4 regions of the Paenibacillus sp. J23TS9 genome follow, and region 4 is predicted to be linked to each of the others. Evidence: predicted binding sites of a transcription regulator. Region 4 holds the regulator's gene; each other region holds the start of a gene.
The links. The regulator Rex, encoded in region 4, represses fermentation and respiration genes when NADH is low (regulators of the CRP and FNR family bind a similar motif). The targets are predictions, from matches to a motif close to TTGTGAAATATTTCACAA.
Positions count from the first base shown of each region.

Region 1: a site for Rex is predicted at 1,737-1,754, ahead of nirB (nitrite reductase large subunit NirB). Genes of this name have one in related genera too.
Region 2: a site for Rex is predicted at 1,660-1,677, ahead of KJS65_RS23835 (nitrate/nitrite transporter). Genes of this name have one in related genera too.
Region 3: a site for Rex is predicted at 1,096-1,113, ahead of KJS65_RS19390 (TorD/DmsD family molecular chaperone). Genes of this name have one in related genera too.

Region 1 covers NZ_BOSG01000001.1:494,767-497,994, reverse strand. The annotation lists gene nirB (nitrite reductase large subunit NirB) at 1-1,595, opposite strand, end outside; gene KJS65_RS02390 (hypothetical protein) at 1,828-2,535, opposite strand; gene KJS65_RS02385 (hypothetical protein) at 2,782-3,228, opposite strand, start outside.
Region 2 covers NZ_BOSG01000004.1:471,667-474,894, reverse strand. The annotation lists gene KJS65_RS23845 (sensor histidine kinase) at 1-932, shown strand, start outside; gene KJS65_RS23840 (response regulator transcription factor) at 929-1,576, shown strand; gene KJS65_RS23835 (nitrate/nitrite transporter) at 1,738-3,228, shown strand, end outside.
Region 3 covers NZ_BOSG01000003.1:187,607-190,834, reverse strand. The annotation lists gene KJS65_RS19400 (MFS transporter) at 1-212, opposite strand, end outside; gene mobA (molybdenum cofactor guanylyltransferase) at 400-1,041, shown strand; gene KJS65_RS19390 (TorD/DmsD family molecular chaperone) at 1,223-1,912, shown strand; gene KJS65_RS19385 (efflux RND transporter permease subunit) at 2,042-3,228, opposite strand, start outside.
Region 4 covers NZ_BOSG01000001.1:750,810-754,037, forward strand. The annotation lists gene dinG (ATP-dependent DNA helicase DinG) at 1-1,165, shown strand, start outside; gene KJS65_RS03855 (redox-sensing transcriptional repressor Rex) at 1,234-1,899, shown strand; gene KJS65_RS03860 (amidohydrolase) at 1,886-3,187, shown strand; gene KJS65_RS03865 (cell wall elongation regulator TseB-like domain-containing protein) at 3,215-3,228, shown strand, end outside.

The DNA of each region.
Region 1 (3,228 bases), 260 kb from region 4:
TAATTAAGGGCAGGACGGCATTTCGAACAGCCCTCCGGATGGCTCCATTCCAGAACATTCATAACCTCACGTATCGTTTTCAAACCTTTCCCGCGGATTTCAGCAACGATTTCGTCACGGCTAAGCTTGGTGCAGCCGCATATTCCCTGCTTGCTTTCCGTTTGAAAACCATCTCCAAGCACATACTGCAGGATCTGCTCAACTACAGGCTTACAACCGCCGCATGAACGGGTAGCACCTGTGCATGCCTTGATTTCTTCCACAGTCGTCAGACCTTGTTCCGTGATAGCTTCCACGATCATTTGCTTGGTTACCCCGTTACAGCCGCATACAATTTCTTCACTGGCCATCGTTTCAACGGAGAGGCTCTTTTTCGCACCGCTGCTTCCACAGCAGCCCCCTCCCATGATCTCGTTATAAATGTCGTCTGTCATCAAAGCATGCTCTTTGACCAGCTTTTGCAGTGGAGCTGCTTCCGTCACATCACCAAACAGTACCGCACCTGCTATTTTTCCATCCTGCAGCAGAATTTTTTTGTACGTATGCTTCCAGTCGTTTTGCGCTGCGATAACAGTGTGCATTGGCCCCTCAATAAATTCACCGGCAGAAAATACATCAACACCGGAAATTTTCAGCTTGGTGGATACGACGGAGCCCTCATAAGGCTGCGTTGCCACTCCGCAAATATGTTTGGCCAGCACGTTGCCCTGTTCAAACAATGGAGCCACGAGACCATAACATATGCCGCGATGCTCATTGCATTCGCCCACCGCGTAGACATGATGCATGGAGGTTCTCATGAAATCATCCACGATAATCCCTCTATTGACAGCAATACCGCTGACCTTCGCTACGCCTGTATTGGGTTTAATCCCTGCTGCCATCACCACAAAATCACAAGCTAGCTCCGTACCATCACTAAAACGCAGCCCTTCTACCCGCTTGCCGCCAATCAGCTCTGTGGTCTTTTTCCCCATGGCAAACCCGATTCCTTGACGCTCCAACTCATCCTTCAGCATCAAAGCCGCTTGATGATCAAGCTGCCGCTCCATGAGATCCTCCATCAGATGGACGACTGTAACCTGCATGCCGAGACTGACAAGACCCTTAGCAGCCTCCAGCCCTAGCAGTCCACCACCAATAACAGCGGCACTGTGATAGCTTCGTGCAGCTTCAATCATTTGATTGCAGTCTTCAATATTTCTAAAACCTACCACACCCTGCTTGTCACAGCCTGGAATCGGCAGGATTAGGGGATTCGAACCCGTAGCAATGATGACCTTGTCGTAAGGCACAGATGCCCCGTCCTCGGTAATGACCCGTCTTGTTTCACTATCGATCCTTGCCACGGTCGTGTCTGTATACAATTTGATTCCATGATCTTCATACCAGTTCAGGTCGTTCAGAATAATATCATTGATGGTTTTACTGCCCTCCAGAACATAGGAAAGCATAATCCGATTGTAATTGGGATGAGGCTCACTGCCAAACACCGTAATGTCATATGAACCGCTGAGCTTTAATATCTGCTCTACCGTACTTATTCCAGCCATCCCGTTTCCGATGACTATCAATTTCTCCCTGTCCGCTTTCATCATAAAAGCCTCCTTCCAATGTTGCAGCAGCAATCAGCCATTAATTTATGATCGTTTTCAAGTTCTGCGCTAAATACTTTTTTTGGATATCTTCATTATAGAGGATTGTTAAAATTTAAAATGTGATTTGATTCACATTAATTGTGAATAATTTCACTTATTTTGTCATACATTTATTATTTATTAATTGATTTTTTTCAATCCGTCCGTGATTCATATGTATTTTCAACAGCTAGGACCTGTCCAATCGGATTTCCACCTCGTCCTGAGGTGTTAGCTTCATATCAAGACCATTCTCAACGAGCTCCTTGCTGTTCACTTTAATCACCCATTTTTCAATGGACTTTGGACTATAACCTTTCACGGTATCGATAAACCGCTTATTCATGGACAGCTTGATGAAATCCGTGCTTAGCAGCATATCGCGTACGCTTTGATTTTCAACGTAAGGAAGAATATACGTGTGCGATATTCCCGGCTGGATTGATCCCCCGTTCAGTTTAAGAACTGTGAACTGCAGATTGTTATCTGATTTTCTCTGTTCCGTAGGCTCAATCGAAATACCGATCTCATCATTATCCTTAAGAACCGTATCCAGCTTGTCCTTTCCGAGCTTTTTCTTATTAAGCTCCAGGCCCCATACGAATGCAGGTGAAAGCGACACCTGGCTGATCGAGCGGATGGCTCCGTCGTCTGCAAAGGTCACAATCCCGCTGTTTTGCAAGCCTTCATGAATCGTTTCGCCCTGCTGCAAATATTTTTCAAGATCCCGGATAATTTCTGGAGAGAAAAAATCATCCTTTTCGGAAATCAATATCGTAGAGACGTCGCCGGCATAGACCTTTGCTGTAGCCTCCTTGGATTTATCATTGTTGCAGCCTGCAAGGATGAGCGAAACTGCTATGATGAAAACGATTGCCCTTTTTATTCCTTTCTCCACCCTAACACCACCTTCAGTTATTCATTCCACGCTTCTGTCCGGTATGAAAAACGTCTACCGACATCTATCGACCGCAGACAGACCGATTTTTAGCTGAAGTATCTCATCAGATCAGGAATCCATATATATCGCATATTACTTATCCTAAAATTCTAAAAAAAAATAGAGTTCTCACCCTGAGATCTCTATTTTACCATAGTAGGACAAGGTTTTTCGACAGGAAGGCATGGGTTTTGACGAAAAATATCAATTAATGAGCGCCTGCATAAATGTTCTGCTGCCATCTGTGTTTTTGAGATAGGGTCCGAGCCCCAAAAAGTGACCTCGGTCCACATAAACTCCCGTCATCCAGGTACCCTCAAGCACCTCGCCATCCAAGTGTACGAGCAGTGGTGGAGCCGATATAAATTCTTGAAAAACGGGAATACGCATATCATGCTTTTTGAAGGGTTTACCTGACTGTTGAAAAGGGATTTCGCTGACATACGTAGGAACGAAGTACGTGGAGATGACTTCCATCTCCTCTTCATCATAGAAGGGGGAATCTCCCAAAAAGGGGTGGAACAGTGCAATTTCTTCAAACTGTGACCAGATCAGAACTTGTAAAAGCATACTTTGAAACCTGCCGTTATGGAATATATATTCCCGTTTATCGGGCACTTCCTTCTCCGTGGCAGGTGTGAGACTCTCCAC
Region 2 (3,228 bases), on a different contig from region 4:
AGCGGATGCATGCCGGCGTGGATGATTCCTTCTGTCAAACCTGTAAGGGCTACACGGATGAAAAGGATCAGATGGCCTGCTCCAAATGTTATTTGGACTATCCGAAGGGGGACTTTTCCTCGTTTCAGGTTTATCTCAAGACTCGCGGCGAAGGGGTTGTTCCTTATGCAGCCAGCTATCATACCATTGATGAGGACCGGGGCATTCGGGTGTTGATGCTTCTGGATCTGACGAAGCAGCAGAAGACGCAGGAGATGCTTCAGCGCTCGAATTTGCTTAAATACGTTATAAAAGCGCAGGAGGATGAGCGAAAGCGAATATCCCGGGAGCTTCATGACAGTGTGGCCCAGGAGCTGCTTAGCTCGCTTGTTGATCTGCGCGTCATTAAGTATATGAATGTAGAAGAAGACGTAATGAGGAAGCTGCAGCAGACCGAGGTCTCCTTGACCCGGCTGCTCGATGATATCCGTCATTTGTCGGTTGAGCTTCGGCCATCCTCATTAGATGATTTGGGACTTGAGGCTGCGTTTCGCTCACATTTTAAATGGATCGGGAAAAACTACGGGCTCCTGGTGGATTTCTCCGCAGAACTGTCTGCAGCCAGATATGGCAGCGAGATCGAAACCGTGGTATACCGCGTGTGCCAGGAAGCCGTGCTGAATGCGCTGAAGTATTCGGGCACGGATGAGGTACATGTCCGGTTATGCGAAGAGAACGGCAGTCTTCAGCTGACCGTCAAGGATGACGGGGCCGGTTTTAACATGAATTACAACGAAGCCAAAGGCACCGGTCTCGGCCTATACGGAATGCGTGAGCGCGCCGAGCTTGTCGACGGCCAGTTTATGCTGAATTCCGCTCCCGGCGAGGGGACAACGGTGGAGCTCCGCATTCCATTATCACAGGATAACAAGAGGGAGGCCGATGTACGATGAAAATTGTCATAGCAGATGATCATGCGGTGGTCCGGAGCGGCTTCTCCATGATCCTGAACTATCAGGAGGATATGGAGGTCGTCGCGACGGCGGCCGACGGCATTGAGGCTTACATGATGGTGGCGAAGCATCAACCCGATGTGCTGCTGATGGATCTCAGTATGCCTCCTGGCGAAAGCGGCCTGATTGCCACCGGTAAGATCAGCAGTGATTTTCCGGGAACAAAAATACTGATATTAACGATGTACGATGATGATGATTACCTGTTTCATGTGCTTAAAAATGGGGCTTCCGGTTATGTGCTCAAAAATGCGCCCGATGAAGAGCTGGTCTCAGCCATCCGTATGGTACATAAGGGAGGTACCTATATCCATCCACAGATGGCGACCTCGCTTGTAAGGGAATTTATCAAAAAGGACAGCGAGAGCGCGGACAATGATCCGTTTAACAGCTTGTCCAAACGTGAGGTTGAGATCCTGCCCTTGATTGCCAAGGGCTATGGCAACAAGGAAATCGCGGAAAAGCTGTTTGTATCGGTTAAGACGGTAGAAGCTCACAAGGCCAAGATTATGGAAAAGCTGAATCTGAAGAGCCGCCCGGAGCTGGTGGAATACGCGCTAAAGAAAAAACTGCTGGATTTCTAGTATCCCTTAAGGGATAGAAGAGGTCCCTGCTGCTTGATATAGGGAAGTTCCCTGACGAGGTTCAGGGAACTTCCCTATTATCTTTGTGAATGATGTCACTTACAATAGGAGATGGGGATCAACAAAACTGCCATTCATTACGTTCAGAAAAGGTGATTGGAATGATCAAAAAAATGCAGCTGCCGCTGCAAACAATGAATTTGGTGCTTGGCTTTATGGTATGGGTCATCATCTCCGCGCTGCTGCCGTTTATTCGGGAAGACATTTCCATCCCGGCGGATCGGCTCGCGATCCTGACTGCGATTCCGGTTGTACTGGGCTCGGTTCTGCGTTTGCCGCTAGGGTATTACGCCAACGTGGTTGGCGCACGGATTGTTTTTATAGCCAGCTTTATACTGCTGCTGTTTCCGGTTTATTTTATCAGTACGGCATCATCCTTTACGTCTCTTGTCATCGGAGGCTTGTTCCTCGGAGTCGGAGGCGCCGTGTTCTCCGTTGGTGTGACTTCTCTTCCAAAATATTATTCAAAAGAAAAGCTGGGGCTTGTGAACGGGATCTATGGGATGGGCAATGTCGGTACGGCAATCACTACGTTCGCTGCACCTGTTATTGCTACCCAAATCGGATGGTCCAGAACCGTTCAGCTATATTTGATTCTGCTGCTTATTTTCGCCGTATTGAACGTATTCCTGGGCGACCGCAAAGAAACGAAGGTTAAGACGCCTCTGATGGAACAAATCAAGGGAGTCTATACCAATGAAAAGCTGTGGTTTTTCTCTCTGTTCTATTTCATCACGTTCGGTTCATTTGTAGCCTTTACGGTATACCTGCCAAACTTTTTGGTGACGAATTTTGAACTTGCAAAGGTAGATGCGGGCATGCGGACGGCCGGCTTTATCGTGGTGGCAACTTTCTTGCGCCCGGTTGGCGGCTGGCTGGCGGATAAGTTCAAACCGCTGTTCTTGTTAATGGGTGTATTTATCGGTCTTACGATTGCAGCCATTCTGCTGGCTTTTTCACCATCTATCGGCTTGTACACAGTCGGATGCTTAACCATCGCGGTTTGCGCCGGACTTGGGAACGGGATCATCTTCAAGCTCGTGCCTTTCTATTTCAACAAGCAAGCCGGCATTGCGAACGGGATTGTGTCCATGATGGGCGGATTGGGCGGATTCTTCCCGCCGCTGATGCTCTCCTTTATCCACTCGGTTACCGGCCAGTATTCCATTGGATTTATGGCATTATCGCAGGTAGCGCTTGCCAGTCTGGTTATCGTTGTGTGGATGTATTTTCAGGATAAATTAGCGGTATCCTCCGAGGTATTTAACTCTACCGGTCAAGGGATTCTGGTTACAGACCTGAGAGGAAGAATTAATGCCGTCAATCCTGCATTCACAAAGCTGACGGGATATACGGAGGAAGAAGTGATCGGCAAAAATCCGAGTGTGCTGAAATCCGGCCGTCAATCCACTGATTTCTACAGCAGCATGTGGGCTGAAATCAAAGAGCAGGGAAGCTGGCAGGGGGAAATTTGGAACCGCAGAAAGAATGGCGAGGAATATTTAGAGCTATTAACCATTAATGCGGTAAAAGATGAATCAGGTGACATTATTCAGTACGTAGGTACCTTTAGTGATATCACCTTTAATCCA
Region 3 (3,228 bases), on a different contig from region 4:
CTCCAGAATGTCCAGAAAGGATTGGCGATCAGGGACACAAAGGGACCCAGTGCCATCAAGCTGCCGATTTCGAGTTTGTTCATGCCTGCATCCTGCAGGTATAATTGAAAAAAGCTGGTGAAGATCACCACGGTGCCGTAGATTAAAAAGTTAAAAGCCTTAAGCGGCAGTAGCTTGGACTCTTTTTTTACAAGTTCCTGCACGTTGCACATTCCTTTCCGACCGAATGCGAATCGACAGTGGCTTTTTTAGAAGCCGCCAATCCCACTTTATCATTTGTTGAAAAGGGATACAAACCAATAAGTGTTAAAGTATCCATTTGTATGGATTTTAAACGATAAATGGCTTGCGGTGATATATAATTTCTAACAAAATATAAAAATAGAAGGAAGTGATGGAATGACGGAAATGACAGGTGTTGTGCTGGCAGGCGGGAAGTCGAGCCGGATGGGAAGGAACAAAGCATTACTGAGGATGAACGGAAGAGAAATGATCATTGAATCCGTGATCCAGAGTATGGCTGCTGTAACATCCAGAATCATTATTTCAGCTAATGACACACAGGTTTACGAAGATTTGGGACATGAAATTGTATCAGACCTGTTTCCGATGATGGGGCCGCTATCAGGACTCCATGCTGCGCTTAGTATGGTGGAGACGCCATGGGTGATCGTTTCGGCATGTGATCTGCCTTTTGTCAGCGAAGGGATCTTTAAATATCTGAAAGAAGTAATTGAGAAGCGGGCGACGGGTGAAAAAGAGCCCGCGTACCAGGGCTTTATACCCTTAGTGGGGGGGAGAATCCAGCCGTTGGTTGCCGCCTATCATCTCAGCACGCTCCCCTCCCTTGAGAAATCACTTGCAGAAAATAAGCTGCGTATGACGGATTGGCTGAAAGAGCTCCACATTTGCTATATTCCGGAGGAAGAAATTCGAAACGAAACGGGACTCGATCCGGGACGGGAATTTTTCAACATGAATAACCCTGTAGATTATAAACAGGCCTTGGATGAAGATCGGGATAAAAATGAATTGGAATGATAACTTTGAACATTCCATTAAAATTTAAAATAATAAGGGTGGTTTTGGCATTTTATGTGAATTATATCACATAAGAGTCTCTAATGATAAGGTAAGGTTAAATCAGGAAGAAGAAAGCGTTATCTTGTCTGTAAGAATGGAGACAATTATGATATGGACCATGATAAAGGAGGATTCAGCTATGACGACGATGACTGTGAAATCGCTGCTGGACACCGCGAAAGGGGTACAATGGCTTCAGGGTAGAGGCTGGGTTTATCAGCTGCTGATCGATTTTCTGGAGAATCCGCCAAGCTTGTCGCAGATTGCTTTGTGGCAGCGGCAGGCTGCAATGCGCGAGGAACTGGCGCTGACGGAAGGGGGACGCCGGCTTCAGGAACATTGGGGCAAGCTGGAGCCTTGCGAGCTCTCGGATGAATGCCGTATGGAGACGAAAGAATATGAGCGTCTGTTTACCGGTCCGGACGCCCTTCTCCCTTGTGTATGCGAAAGTGTATACCGTACAACGGATCAAGGCAGCGGTCACCGCTGCCTGCAGCAAATCCGGGAAGCCTACGCGGGCTGCGGCATTGTATTTAACAAGCTGCAGAGCGAAAAGGATGATCATCTTACCATTGAGCTCGAGTTCATAGCCGTCGCGGGCGAGCATATGGATGACGCGCAAGGTTTGCCGGAGTGCCAGCTGATGTGGCTCGATACGCAGATTGATTTTCTGGAGAAGCATCTGCTGCAGTGGACGCCCCGTCTCTCGAACGAGTTAACGAGTCTCGCCCGCACTCCACTGTACCGGGAAATCGGGCATATTGTGAGCGAGTTTATTCCATATGATCTTCAAATGCTCCGCTTGCTGCGGGAAGAACTGGCTGGCTGATGCGTGGGCCGGTTGAATGGGCCATGCGTACAATCATCTGACCAGAAACGAATATGCAGCACAAAAAAGGACGCATCCACTCCCGGCAGGGAGGGAACGCGTCCTTTTTTATAATCAAAGCTTCAAATCTTAATCATCCACTTTGGGTTTGCGGAACTTCATCAGGAATTCGTACACAACCGGTACGATGACGAGCGTCAGCAATGTGGAACTGATCAGACCACCGATAACGGTAATACCAAGTCCTCTGGAGATGATACCCGCGCTGTTTTCCAGTCCCGACACCAGCGGAAGCAGAGCTCCAATGGTGGCAAGAGCTGTCATCAGGATCGGGCGAAGACGGGTGGCGCCTGCTTCGAGCAGGGCTTCACGCGTTGACATGCCTTCGCGTTCCTTGTGAATAACGCGGTCGATCAGCACGATGGCGTTGGTAACAACGATACCGATCAGCATGAGTGCACCCATGAGAGAGGATACGTTTAGCGTTTCTCCGCCAATCCACAGGCCGACAAGCGCACCGATGATCGTGAACGGCAGGGAGAACAGGATGGCAAATGGCGCAAGGCCGCCGCCGAAGGTCACAACGAGCACGAAATACACAATAGCGATAGCTGCTGCCATGGCCAAGCCGAGCTGTGTAAAGGTGTCATTGATCTGTTCGGTGGTTCCGCCGAACTTGATCTCTACGCCGTCAGGCTTATCGATTTTGTCGATCTGCTTTTGCAGGTCGGTAGAGGCCTGACCTACATTCGAAGATACGATGTTGGCTGTTACGTTCACGACCATTTTGCCGTCTGTGCGCGTAATCGTATCAGGGGAAGTCCCTTTTTCAACCTTGGCTACATCCTTGATCGGTACCTTCATACCGAGCGGGGATGTAAGGGTCTCATTCGAAATTTCATCGACACTCTTATATTCCTTGCTGTCCGCTTCAATGTACACTTTGTAGTCTTTGTTATCGACCTTGATCTCTGTGAGTACAGGGCGTTCCCGTACCGGGCTGAGCTTCATGGCGATTTGACCGGCTGTAAGGCCCATCGAACTGAGCTTTTGCTGGTCAGCGACAATGGTGTACTGATCATAGGCTTTGGACAGGCTGGTTTTTGCTTTTTCAAAATTGGTCTTGTCTGCTTCAACCAGCTTCAGAATCTGATCGGATACCGGCTTGATGTCATCCAGGCTGTTGCCGAATACGCTGACGCTGAGTGAGCTTCCGCCCATGCCGCCGGACATATCCATGGTAGCCCATTCACCCTTGGCGACCTGTTTTTTCAGACCTTCGACCAGGTTCTTCTTCACGTCTTCAAAATCCTTGG
Region 4 (3,228 bases):
TGATGCCGGTCAGTTTGTACTTCGTTTGCAGCCTGGCAAATGGCCTCAGGAATGGGAGACGCTCAAGGCGCTGGAAAACCAAAATCATGTTAAAATCAGCGAAATTGTGCGCCGCGGGGAGAAAATGCTTGCAGAGTACAAGGAGGATGAAGACGATTACAGCGCGGACAGCCTGATCACGGATCTAAGCGGTCTATTTAAGGATTTGGCAGTCGAGCGGGATGATCTTCGTTTCTTCATGAATCTTAATGATGAGACCGTTGTATACTGGATGGAAGCCAGCAGCCATTACCGGAGCAAGTCACTCCAGCTGTACGCTGTTCCCGTCGATGTAAGCAAGCAGCTCAAGGATTTGTTCTTTGATAAGAAAAAAAGCGTCATATTGACGTCTGCCACGTTGTCTGTGGATAAATCATTCCAATACATGATTGATAATCTGGGATTGCAAGAGGATCAGGAAAACGGGCGATTGGTCTCTGTGCAGCTTCCTTCTCCATTCAATTATCGGGATCAGGCTTTACTGGTGATTCCGCGTGATTTTCCAAGTGTAAAAGGAAGTGTCGGAGATGCAGTGTTTGTGAATACACTGGTTCAATCTTTGGCGGATACCGCGGTTGCTACCCACGGAAGAATGCTCGTATTGTTTACTTCTTACCGCATGCTAAGGCAGGTCCATGAGCCACTCAAAAATGCACTTGCCAGCAGCGATATAACTGTATTAGGCCAAGGTGTTGACAGCGGCAGCCGCACCAAACTCATCCGCAGATTCCAAGACAGCAGCGCTTCTGTACTGCTCGGTACAAGCAGCTTCTGGGAAGGTGTGGATATTCCCGGAGAAGCGCTGACTTGTCTGGCTATTGTAAGGCTGCCATTCCAACCGCCGAACCATCCGCTCGTTGAGGCAAAAAGCGAACTGCTGCAGCGGCAGAAGAAAAACCCGTTTATGAAGCTTTCTGTGCCGCAGGCGGTTATTCGCTTCAAACAGGGCTTTGGTCGGCTGGTACGTACGGCAAATGATCGTGGGATTGTTATTGTATACGATACGCGTGTGATTGAATCCTATTACGGCAAGTACTTCCTATACTCATTGCCAGGACCCAAAATGGAACATATGATTACTGAAAAAATGGTTCCTCGCATATCCGAATGGCTTCATGAGGGCTAAGCATGCATCCGAATCAATTGACTGAAAAACATGTATATAAATTAAGCTGTTAAATAGGGGGAGCAAGCATGAAATCGGAGAAAATATCCGAAGCGGTTGTCCGCAGATTGCCTGTGTATTTAAGATACTTGAATGATCTGAATAAACGCGAGGTATCCACAGTATCATCACAGGAGCTCGGACTGAAGCTGGATTTGAATCCTGCACAGATTCGTAAGGATCTGGCTTATTTCGGGGATTTTGGCCGCAAGGGGATTGGTTACGATGTATCGTACCTGATCGAGAAAATTCGCCATATCCTGAATCTGGACCAGCAGATCAATGCCGTGCTCGTTGGAGCCGGTAATCTGGGTCACGCGCTATCGAATTATAACTTATACCTTCGGGAAAATATCAAGATTGTCGCTGTATTCGATGAGAATCCCAAAAAGGTAGGAACGCGCATCAGTACCTTAACGGTTCAGTCGATGGATGAAATTAGTGAAACGATCAAAGGCCAGAACATCCGTATTGGGATTATTACGGTTCCTGATGTTGAAGCGCAGAATGTGGCAGATAAGTTGATTACCGCCGGTATTGAGGCTATTCTCAACTTCGCACCAACCATTTTGAAGGCGCCTGCGAACATCCGGATCCATGCGGCTGATTTCACAACAGATCTGCTGAGTCTGGCTTATTATTTGGACAATGGAAAGGACGATTCTGCGGATGACGGAGAACATAAAGACAAATAAATGGGTAATTAAGAACGGAAGCTTTGCGGTTTCTGATGCAGACAAGCCGGTGATTCACGGCTGTATGGTGATCGAGGATGACATGATTACTTATATAGGAGAGGAAATGCCTGAGATCGAAAGCGATGTTTCTGTCGTGGATGGAACTCACCTTTTCTTCATGCCAGGACTGGTTAACACCCATGGTCATGCTGCCATGTCACTGCTGCGCGGGTATGGTGATGACCTTGCGCTGCAAATTTGGCTGGAAGAAAAAATGTGGCCTATGGAGGCTAAATTTACTTCTTCAGATGTGTACTGGGGCACTTCACTGTCCGTACTGGAAATGCTGAAAGGCGGTACCACTACGTTCCTGGATATGTATGACCATATGGACCAAGTCGCTAAGGTGGTTAAGGAATCGGGCATGCGTGCATCACTTATGCGCGGGGTTATTGGTCTGTGTCCAGAAGAGGTTCAGCGCCATAAGCTGAATGAAGCTATCGCGTTTGCACGTGACTGGAACGGACAAGCAGACGGTCGTATCACGACTATGATCTCACCACATGCACCATATACCTGCCCTCCGGACTTTATCGAAAAGTTTGTGCAGGCAGCCCATGACATGGATCTGCCGATGCATACCCATATGTCCGAGACGAAGGCTGAAGTGGAACAAAATGTCCGCGATTATGGAGTTCGTCCGGTCGCCCACTTAGAGAAGCTTGGCATGTTCTCGCGTCCTTCTCTGGTGGCACATGCTGTGCATCTGACGGATGAGGAAATTGAAATTCTGGCTGCTAATCATGTTGCTGTCTCCCATAACCCGGGAAGCAATCTGAAGCTGGCCAGTGGGGTGGCCCGCGTAACAGACCTGCTCAAAGCAGGAGTAACCGTATCGCTGGGTACCGATGGAGCGGCAAGCAATAATAATTTGGATATGTTTGAAGAAATGCGTCTTGCGGCATTGATTCATAAAGGTGTTTCCGGCGATCCTACTGCTATTCCTGCAGCCGAAGCACTCAAAATGGGTACGGTGTATGGGGCTCAATCGCTCTTTTTGAAAAATGTGGGTACGCTGGCTCCGGGGATGAAGGCAGATTTCATCGCCCTGAATACGGATCAGGCGCATTTCCTGCCACATACCGATCTTATCTCACATGCTATTTACTCCGCTTGCAGCAAGGATGTTGAGCATGTTTGGGTAGACGGCAAGCAAATTGTGAAACATGGCGCCTGTCTGACGCTGGACGAAGAGCGGATCCGCCGGGAAGCCCAAGCCGCTTTTGATGGTCTTCTGTCCCGATAAGGACGGAGGGCCTCAGAAAGGGAGCTTATGTTAAAGAATAA